DNA from 3 places in the Lysinibacillus sp. FSL M8-0134 genome. Region 1 is predicted to be linked to each of the others. Evidence: riboswitches for the same ligand, from Rfam matches in the RefSeq annotation. Region 1 holds a riboswitch; each other region holds the start of a gene.
The links. Region 1 has a riboswitch for cobalamin ahead of MKY49_RS13905 (energy-coupling factor ABC transporter permease). Riboswitches for the same ligand answer to the same signal wherever they lie in the genome.

Region 1 (3,280 bases):
ATAGACGCCCGCATCCCCACTCGAAATTACGGAGACGATGCTGCCTGCTTCTGCTTGACGAACAGCCTCTTGAGCACGTGATACCTCTTCTGTCATTCCGGTACTGACAATAGACTTTGCACTGACTAAATCTTGAATAAGCTCTACATAGGTTTTATAGCCTATGATCATATCACTTTGTTGTAAAGCCTCTACTGCTCGTGTCGTAATATGCTTAAAATCTCCAGGTCCAAAGCCCACTACGAAAATTTTCCCTTTTTGCGCCATGCTGTTACCCCTCTTTCACCTTTTCGATCCCTTTAATGGCTGTCGTTTGTGCTGTACGCTGTAATGTACCTTCCCGAAGTGTAAAGACATGTTCGTTGTATAATGATTCATGATGTAAATCTTGTACGAGTATTCTTGCATGCTCTGTTGATGGCACTCGATACCAATTTCCTTGTGGATAGGCGATGACTACACAAGCATCCTTGCATCGTCCATTACAGCGCGTTCTTGTCGTATGTATTTCCTGATCGAGTGCTTGTCGCTGTATTTCATCTCGAATGGCTAAGGTAATTTCCTCAGCATCCTTTCTCATGCAGCTACTGCCATTGCAAATAAAGAGATGTGTTTTCATCCCCTCTAAATTCCATGTTGTCATCTTCTGTCTCCCCTCATTTGCTTTCTGGAAAAAGAAAAAACCCTCACTCTTAACGAAGAGTAAAGGTTTTGTAGAAGCCAAATAAAAACGAATAGAATAAAATACAGGTACTCGCTCTCGCTTCAACTTCTCCCTCCGAAAAGTTTGCATGCACAATCAAATAAGCAGGTTTCCTGACTTAAGCTTCATTTTACTATCGCACCTTCCCAAGTTTTCACCAGTGGTACCTGCGAATTCATCAGCTATTACAGTAGCGGGGGCTGTATTGGATTTTCACCAATTTCCCTATTATCTCGAGCTATTCGAGCACTTATTGACGTTTTATATGAAATTTATTATCTTCTTCAATTGTTTAGAAAACTGTCTCTATCATATCTTATTATTTTAAAATTTCAATATTTCTTTAAAAATTTATGACAAATTTATCAATTTTGCTCGAATCTTATTCTTTAAAAAACTAAGTACTCCTTACTTCTATCTAAATTTTCTATATGGATATGCAATTAAAAATTTTTATATAAAAAAATCTAGCACAATTATGGAAATTTATGTTACACTTTGTCGTGAAATCTCACAACTTTATGTTTTTTCGGTGTAAAATGCTTGCCATTTTACTTAAAAGGGAAGCCGGTTTGAATCCGGCGCGGTCCCGCCACTGTAATAGGGAGCTTTATAGATAATGTCACTGTCCAATGATGGGAAGACCTATAAAGTGTTGAACTAGAGCCAGGAGACCTGCCGAAAAAAAGGTGATCGTTTCAACCTACGAGGATAGGTGTGCGGCTTAGCAGATGAGAATGATTTGCTTTTTTTAGCTATGCACTTTTCCAGCAGCGGAGAAGTGCTTTTTTATTTTACGCACGCTACATTCTTAAAAAACTAATCGTTAGGAGGAAAGCTTTTGACATTTTCATGGTGGAAACTTAGTTATTTTTTATTGGCCTTGTTAATCGTGCCAAACCGGGCCTTTGCTATGCATATCATGGAAGGCTTTTTACCCATTGAATGGGCCATTTTTTGGTGGGTCATCACGACTCCCTTTATTATTCTAGGATTGCGTTCCATTCGAAAAACAATGGAAGAAAACCCTGAAACAAAAATGCTCTTAGGGCTTTCAGGAGCATTTGCTTTTGTGCTATCGGCCTTAAAGATCCCCTCTGTTACCGGGAGCTGCTCCCACCCAACTGGCGTTGGACTTGGAACAGTTTTATTTGGACCTTTAGCAATGAGTGTCATTGGGACGATTGTGTTATTATTCCAATCATTACTATTAGCGCATGGTGGTATCACTACTTTAGGAGCCAATGCCTTTTCTATGGCTATTGTCGGTCCGTTTATTGCTTACTTTGTTTTTAAAGGGGCTCAACAAATAGGGTTGTCATTTTCACTTGCCGTTTTCTTTGCCGCTATGCTTGGTGACTTAGGTACATATATTGTGACTTCTGTCCAACTAGCACTAGCCTTCCCTTCAGAGGTTGGAGGTTTTATGGCATCCTTTACAAAGTTCGCAGGAATTTTTGCCTTAACTCAAATTCCGTTAGCCGTTAGTGAAGGAATTTTAACAGTCATTGTGATGAATTTCTTGAAAAAATACAATGTCAGCGAATTAAAAACTTTACGTGTTTTCTCTACAAAGGAGGCACATTAAAATGAAACGTAATGTATTGCTATTAGTGATTGTAGTGCTGTTAGCCATCATCCCACTGTTCATCCAAAAAGGAGCAGAATTTGGTGGTGCTGATGGAGAAGCAGAAGCTGCTATTGGAGAAATCGATGCAGAATATGAACCGTGGTTCGACAGCTTATGGGAGCCGCCAAGTGGTGAAATCGAAAGCTTATTATTCGTCCTACAAGCCGCTATTGGTGCTGGTTTTATTGGCTACTTCATTGGCTATATGCGCGGCAAACATAAAGAAGGTTAACCAACATGTTGCTCATTGATAAATATGCCTACCTCAATAAGCTAGCGTTCGTTCATCCACTTGAAAAAATGATCTTTTCACTTGGACTACTTCTAGTAACGCTTATCATGAAAGATGAAGGTCTTTCACTCATTACATTTTTTGTAATGAGTGCTTTTATCATTATAGGTGCGAAAATCCCGCTTAAATACTATATTAAATTACTATTACTACCAGCTTTTTTCTTGCTGACGAGTCTCGTATCCATTTTACTAGCTATTACACCTTCAACCACTGTCTTACCTGCGCATGTTTGGTCTTTCACGTGGATGGCTTGGACAATATTCATCGGGAAAGCAAGTGTCCTAACTGCGCAACACTTGTTCTTTATCGTTCTTGGCAGTATTAGCTGTTTATATTTTTTAATTTTGACCACATCCGTACAAGGAATTTGTTTTGTGCTACGACAATGGCGACTTCCCTCACTCCTAGTCGAGCTAGTAGAATTAACCTATCATTTTATCTTTATTTTTTTAGAGAGCATGCAAAAAATTCATCTAGCCCAGCAGGCCAGGCTTGGCTACCATTCACCTATGCAGTGGCTACGCTCTATATCTATGCTTATTGCGGCACTATTTGTTGAAATGTTTCAGCGTAGTCGAGAGCTCAACAATGCCATGCAGTCACGGGGTGGTGAAAGCGTTTATTGGCAAGAGACGAGCTCTTATAGCAAGAA
Region 2 (3,280 bases), 650 kb from region 1:
AGTCGTTGGTTACCTACTGATAAATCATCCGCATGACAGGCATTGCTAAAAGTTATGCCTGTTCCACGTGGATTTGGTTCCATTAATACATGCACTTCCGCATAATGCTTGAGTGGCTCAAAATGGCCATAGCCTGTAACCGTTGTCGCAATTGTCTCCATGTATAAAATTTGTGGCTCTCCGAAAGAAACGACTAATGAAAAACGCTTCTGTAATACCTCAACGAGTACCTCTAGCTGAATAACGCCCATTATATGCACGTGGATTTCCTGGAATTTTTCCTGCCAGAGAACACGTAATGAAGGCTCTTCCGCTTCTAACAAACGAAAAATTTGTAGCACTTCTTTAATATGTTGGTCGCCTTCATATTGTACCTTTGCCTGTAAGGTTGGGACGAGCTCGTACGGCTGCGATTGTGTAGTACTGCCAATGCGGTCTCCAATAGTTGCCTGACTTAACCCTTTAACAGCAAATATCTCACCCGCTTCAACATGTTGAACGGTTTCAAAGCGATTGCCATTATAAAGGCGAATTTCTGTGATTTTTTCTGTTGTCTCGCCAAAGGTAAATTCATCCCGCACATGTAAGGACCCCTGCATGGCCTTCATAAAGGTTAAACGCTGGTGGCCGTCGTGTCGTATTTTAAAAACCTCTCCCTGAAACGGTGCATCCTGTTCAAAATGAGTATCGGTTAATAGAGGAAGCTGGGCAATAAATTCCTGAATGCCCTCATCCTTTAAGGCCGAGCCTGTAAAGCAAGGGAAAGCACATTCACTTGTAATCATGTCCTTTAGCTGTGCTAGACATTGTTCATGTTCCAACGATTCATTCAAAAAGGCATCGAGTAATTCTTCATCTCGCTCTGCCAGCCATTCCATCATACTACTAGAAAGATAATCTGCTCGAAGCGGTTCATCGATCAACAAGACATCTGGTGAGCAATCTTTACGTAGCTGCTTCATGACTGCCTCTACGTTGGCCCCTTCACGATCGATTTTATTGATAAAAAAGAAGGTTGGGACATGATATTTACGTAACAGCTGCCATACTGTTTCTGTATGACCTTGCACGCCCTCCACTGCACTGATAATAATAATGGCGTAATCCATGACTCGAATGGAACGCTCCATTTCAGGGGAGAAATCGACATGCCCTGGTGTATCAATTAACGTGTATGTATCATCGCCGATGTTCATGCGACCTTGCTCGGCAAATATGGTGATGCCACGCTTGCGCTCTAATTCATGATTATCGAGAAAGGTATCCTGGTGATCGACACGGCCTCGGGCTTGAATACTATTTGTATGAAAAAGTACTTGCTCAGAAAATGTTGTTTTCCCTGCATCGACATGGGCAAGTACACCAATTGTTTTGTACATAACCAATCCTCGTTTCTATCCATTGCTATCTTCCCATTGTAACAGAATTCTCGTAGAAATATTTCTTGTAAAATAGTTCGTCTTTATGTCGAAATAGTGCTAATATAATGGGGATTATGGATGTCACGCCATGTTCCTCATTGCGTGATTAATCTTCTTCTGCTAGTCTATCAATAGTATTAACCATTATAAAATGTATTGGTGCAAATGGCATTTGTCATTTGCTTAAAAGGGAAATCGGTGTAATTCCGATGCTGTCCCGCAACTGTAAATGGGGAGTCTATACAACGTGCCACTGTAGTGTAGCTATGGGAAGGCGTATAGATGATGAACCTAAGCCAGGATACCTGCCAATATGAACTGTTAACTAAGAACCACGAGGATGGGGATAGTGATAAAGGTGACCATACCATTTTTTCACTATGCTTCTCTCTTGGCGACAAGAGGGTTTTTTTATGCCCTCAAAACTATATTCATAACAAAGGAGATTAGGACATGAAGAAATGGAATAGTTTATGGCTCATCATGGTCATTGCCTTAGTAGCTGTTTTAGGCGCTTGTAATGCAACGGACAACAAAGAGTCTGCAGAACAGGGTGAAAAGGTTGAGCCGTCCGAGACAGCAACAACAGAAGTAACGATCGAAAATAATGATACAACGCAAACATACAAGGAAGCACCAAAAAAAGCGATTAGTTTAAATCAGCATGTAACGGAAATCATGCTGGCATTAGGATTAGAGGATTCCATGGTAGGAACAGCTTACTTAGATGATACAATCTATGAGCCATTACAAGAAGCTTACGATAAGGTCCCTGTGCTTTCAGATCAATATCCAACGAAGGAGCAAGTAATTGATGCAGAGGCGGATTTCTTATATGCAGGCTGGAAAAGTGGCTTTGGTGAAAAGGGCGTAGGAACTCCGGAAGAGCTAGAGGCATTAGGGATTCATACGTATTTACATACAGCTTCCAATATGACAAAGCCGACATTAGAGGATATTTTCACTGATATTCGCAATATCGCGAAGATTTTCCGGGTGGAGGATCGTGGAGAAGCCTTAATTGAGCAAATGACGAAAGACGTAGAAAGTGTACAGTCGAAATTACCGAAAGATGATGAAAATTTACGTGTGTTAGTGTTTGACAGCGGTGAAAAGGATATCTTTACAGCTGGTCAAAACTTTATGAATGAGCTAGTGACCATCGCTGGTGGTCAAAATATTTTTGGTGATGTGGAATCCGGCTGGACAACCGTATCAAAAGAAGATGCAGTAGACCGTAACCCAGAGGTGGTGGTTGTCATTGATTACGGTGAAACAACAGCAGAACAAAAGATTCAATTCTTAAAAAATGATCCCGCATTAAAGGAGATGGAAGCTGTTAAAAATGAGCGCTTTGTTATTCTTCCGCTATCAGCAGCATCTGAAGGAGTTCGAGCAGCAGAGGCGATTGAAATTTTAGCAAAAGGCTTCTATCCTGAAAATTTTTAATCTAACAACAATCCGAGCTAGCGTTTTTGCTAGCTCCTTTTTCATAAGGAGAGATATCCATGAATGCATTTCAAAAAAACGTACCAGATCAAACCTTCGAAACACTTAGCCAACAAGGCGAATTTACACGCTTAGCTGTCAGTCCTGGCATTATTAATAAGCATTACACGCCAGCACAATTTCAAAAAATAGCCGAGATTGTTGGAGAAAAGGGGGCAATTAAGTATTCGGCTTCTTATAGTATTATAGTATCCGTCCCGACGAGTGCTGCCGCACAAGCTGTTCAAGCCTTACAGGAAGCGGGTCTACATATTGCACCAGCAGTACCTAATATCGTCATGAAGGCATGTGATTTTTGTGATGGTGAAAAAATGGAGGCAGTGCATATTACAGAACAGCTTTATCATACG
Region 3 (3,280 bases), on a different contig from region 1:
ACAAGTAAGGATAGAATCACAATTACTCGAAAAATCAATTTCCTAGCATTAAATTTATTCATAAACTCACCTTCTTTGCGAAAAAATTAAGTTAAGTGTACCATAAATCAAATTTTATTACGTTCTGAATCAATAAAGGTAGGGATAAATTATGGAAAAAGAGATTTTGCAACTTTTTAGTAATCTAACAGAGCGTGACCACGATATTCAATATGAATCTTACGAGGAACTAATGAAAATTATGCAGGAGCCCGTAGATTGGACATATGCAGTATGGGAACAGCTTGTACAAGCACTTACATACAAAGATGGACATGCTCGTGCACGTGCTGCACAAATTTTATGTGCCTTAGCCGCAAAAAGTGATCCAGAAGAAAGGGTATTGGAAGATTTTTTGAAAATTTGGGCTGTGACGTATGATGAGCGATTTGCCACGGCGAGGAACGCGTTACAAGCTATTTGGAAAATTGGATTAGCAGGTCAAGTACAAAGAGACTTAGTTGTCTCGTATCTAGCTAAGAGATTTCAAACCTGTTTGGATGAAAAGCATCCCTCTCTTATTCGCTATGATATTATTATTTCTTTTAAAAAGCTTTATGATGAAACGAATGACTCTAAATTAATAGCTATTGCACACCGCTTAATTGATGAAGAGCCCGAAGTTAAACACAAAAAGAAATATAAGGCAGCCATCCGTTCAAAGTAGCGAGATGGTGTTTTTTTGTACAGATGTAAAGTTTCTATTTGGAGTACAACTGTTTTTTCCTATTAATATATGGTAAACTGCTTTACAAATGAAATATTCTTGCAGAATAAAGGTGCTAACTAGCACAATCGGGAATTCGGTGAAAAACCGAAGCTGTTTCCGCAACTGTAAGTACAGCCATTATAAAGATATACCACTGTCTCCAAGGAGATGGGAAGGTTCTTTATAGCTCATTAAAATTCATTAATGAACTGTACAAGCCAGGAGACCGACCTTTATTTGAACGTATAACAACTCTTCGGAAGCTAGGAGGATATACGGCAAATTACATAGGTAATGTCATAGTAATTGGCAATCATTATGTTATTTTCGTCGTTCCTTTGCTTAAAGGAGCGGCGTTTTTTTATGCTATCGTTCATGTAAGAATTTATCAAAATGGGAAGGGGGTACATCAAGTGAAAAAGGATGCACGTTATTCTTGTTATCCGTTTATGCGTGAAAAGGCTTCAACGGTTGATTATGAGATTCGAACAGATAGTCTCACAACACATCTAGGGGTTGCATTAGCTGCAGTAAAAAAGGAGGATGTACAAGTTGTCGTAGATGATTTGCTGCTTATGTTACCTATGGCTTACCATGTCAATGGTTCAGTCCGAGGAAAGCTAGCAGTAACAGAAGAAGATCTTTCTTGGTTAAGCGAACGCTATGACTTTTATGTTCGTCATGTGAAGGAAGAAATACAAAGTTTTGTTTTACCTCAGGGCACAGAGGCTGCTGCTGCTTTACATCTTTGCCGCAGTGAAGCCAAAAAATCATATCGTACATTACATAAGGTTTCAGAGGAACGAGAGGTACCAGCTATCCTTTTCGACTACTTAGGCTTGTTAGCAAATGTATGCTTTGTCATGGCAGTCTATATGAATCACCAAGCAGGTATAGCTGAAATACCGTTTATTAGTAAATCCTATCCAATGAAAAAGAAAAGGGAGAGTAAGAATGAAGAAAGTATTTAATTTCCAATGGCTATCAGTGCTAGTACTAATATTAGTTTTAGCAGGTTGTGGTACCTCAGAAGATACAAAAAATAAAGAGGCTTCACAGGATACGCAACAAACTGAACAAACAACCTACAAAGTAACAGATGATCGTGGTGTAGAAGTAGAATTTAAAGAAGTACCAAAAACTATTGTTTCCTTACAACCAAGTAATACGGAGATTTTATTTGCACTAGGTGTTGGTGAGAAAATCGTAGGAGCAACAGAGTATGACACATATCCAGAAGCAGCACAAAAAATCGAACGAGTATCTGATTCTCAGAATTTCGATAGTGAACGCATTATAGCCTTAAAGCCAGATGTGGTCATTGCTTACACAATTGGCTCTAAGGATGCATTGAAACCATTAGAAGATGCGGGACTGAAAGTTTTTGTTATTGAATCTGCCACATCATTTGATGATGTTTATGGGGATATTGAACAACTAGCTGCTGTAATGGGTGTTGAAGATAAAGGAAATGAATTAAACGAACAGATTAAAGCGAAAATTACTGAAGTACAAACAAAGGTGAAAGAAGTAAAAGCACCGAAAAATGTTTATTTAGAGATTAGTCCTAAGCCAGATATTTATACGGCAGGCGCTGGAACTTTCCAGCAAGAAATATTAAATGCAGCCAATGTTAAGAATGTCTTTGCTGATTTAGACAATTGGGCGCAAGTGTCTGAGGAAGAGGTTATTGCGAAAAATCCAGAGGTTATATTAACAACAGTAAACTATACAGAAGATCCTATAGGGGAAATTTTGACACGTGATGGTTGGAATACTGTGAAAGCTATTCAAGATAAAGCTGTACAGTCTCTTGATACTGATATCTCTAATCGTCCTGGTCCACGTATTGGAGAAGCAGTAGAATTAGTAGCTAAAGCTGTGTATCCAGAGTTATTTAAATAACAATTCAAGGCTAGCTGATCTAACGGCTAGCCATTTTTATATGGTTAGTTATTACCTAGCGTGAAAATTGGAATTAATTTAATTTGTTCTATAGAATAAAGGTAAGAATGCTTAATAATTTAGGGAGGGTAGTGAATGGAACAGTTAGATACACAGGTTATTCCGTTTGAGGCAGTCTATAATTTCCGAGATATGGGGGGATATAAGACAAGGGATGGACGTATTGTAAAGAAGGGTTTATTCTACCGCTCTGCAGCACTTGCTAAAATGACATCAGCAGATAAAGAGCGATTTGAAATGTTAGGTATTAAAACTATTTTTGATTACCGTGACAACAAGGAAGCACAGCATAATCCTAACCCCGTGTTCTCACATGCTCGATATATTCAAATACCAGCAAAGGGTAATCATGCTTTTGAAATGCCCACAAATGCTGGTGGTAAAGATTTTTATAAAGTAGTAAGCCCCGAAATGTTCCGAAATTTTTATGCGCAAATGCCTTTTAATAATCCCTCATTTAAGGAGCTAATGAAAACCATTCAAAATCCTGATAATTTAGGTCTTGTTCACCATTGTGCAGTTGGAAAAGATAGAACAGGTATAGGAGGCGCCCTGATTTTACTAGCT

Region 2: it holds a riboswitch for cobalamin, as region 1 does, so the genes downstream of both, MKY49_RS10460 (ABC transporter substrate-binding protein) here and MKY49_RS13905 (energy-coupling factor ABC transporter permease) in region 1, are expected to answer to the same signal.
Region 3: it holds a riboswitch for cobalamin, as region 1 does, so the genes downstream of both, MKY49_RS20790 (ATP:cob(I)alamin adenosyltransferase) here and MKY49_RS13905 (energy-coupling factor ABC transporter permease) in region 1, are expected to answer to the same signal.

The regions. Positions count from the first base shown of each region.
Region 1 is NZ_JBBPAJ010000001.1:2,713,209-2,716,488, forward strand. Features, by position in the region: gene cobJ (precorrin-3B C(17)-methyltransferase) at 1-267, opposite strand, end outside; gene MKY49_RS13900 ((2Fe-2S) ferredoxin domain-containing protein) at 272-643, opposite strand; cobalamin riboswitch at 790-972, opposite strand; cobalamin riboswitch at 1,217-1,400, shown strand; gene MKY49_RS13905 (energy-coupling factor ABC transporter permease) at 1,545-2,291, shown strand; gene MKY49_RS13910 (energy-coupling factor ABC transporter substrate-binding protein) at 2,293-2,565, shown strand; gene cbiQ (cobalt ECF transporter T component CbiQ) at 2,571-3,280, shown strand, end outside.
Region 2 is NZ_JBBPAJ010000001.1:2,068,002-2,071,281, forward strand. Features, by position in the region: gene MKY49_RS10455 (translation factor GTPase family protein) at 1-1,379, opposite strand, end outside; cobalamin riboswitch at 1,562-1,748, shown strand; gene MKY49_RS10460 (ABC transporter substrate-binding protein) at 1,875-2,870, shown strand; gene MKY49_RS10465 (precorrin-3B methylase) at 2,930-3,280, shown strand, end outside.
Region 3 is NZ_JBBPAJ010000002.1:197,129-200,408, reverse strand. Features, by position in the region: gene ytvI (sporulation integral membrane protein YtvI) at 1-62, opposite strand, end outside; gene MKY49_RS20795 (hypothetical protein) at 152-706, shown strand; cobalamin riboswitch at 800-997, shown strand; gene MKY49_RS20790 (ATP:cob(I)alamin adenosyltransferase) at 1,162-1,719, shown strand; gene MKY49_RS20785 (ABC transporter substrate-binding protein) at 1,703-2,653, shown strand; gene MKY49_RS20780 (tyrosine-protein phosphatase) at 2,789-3,280, shown strand, end outside.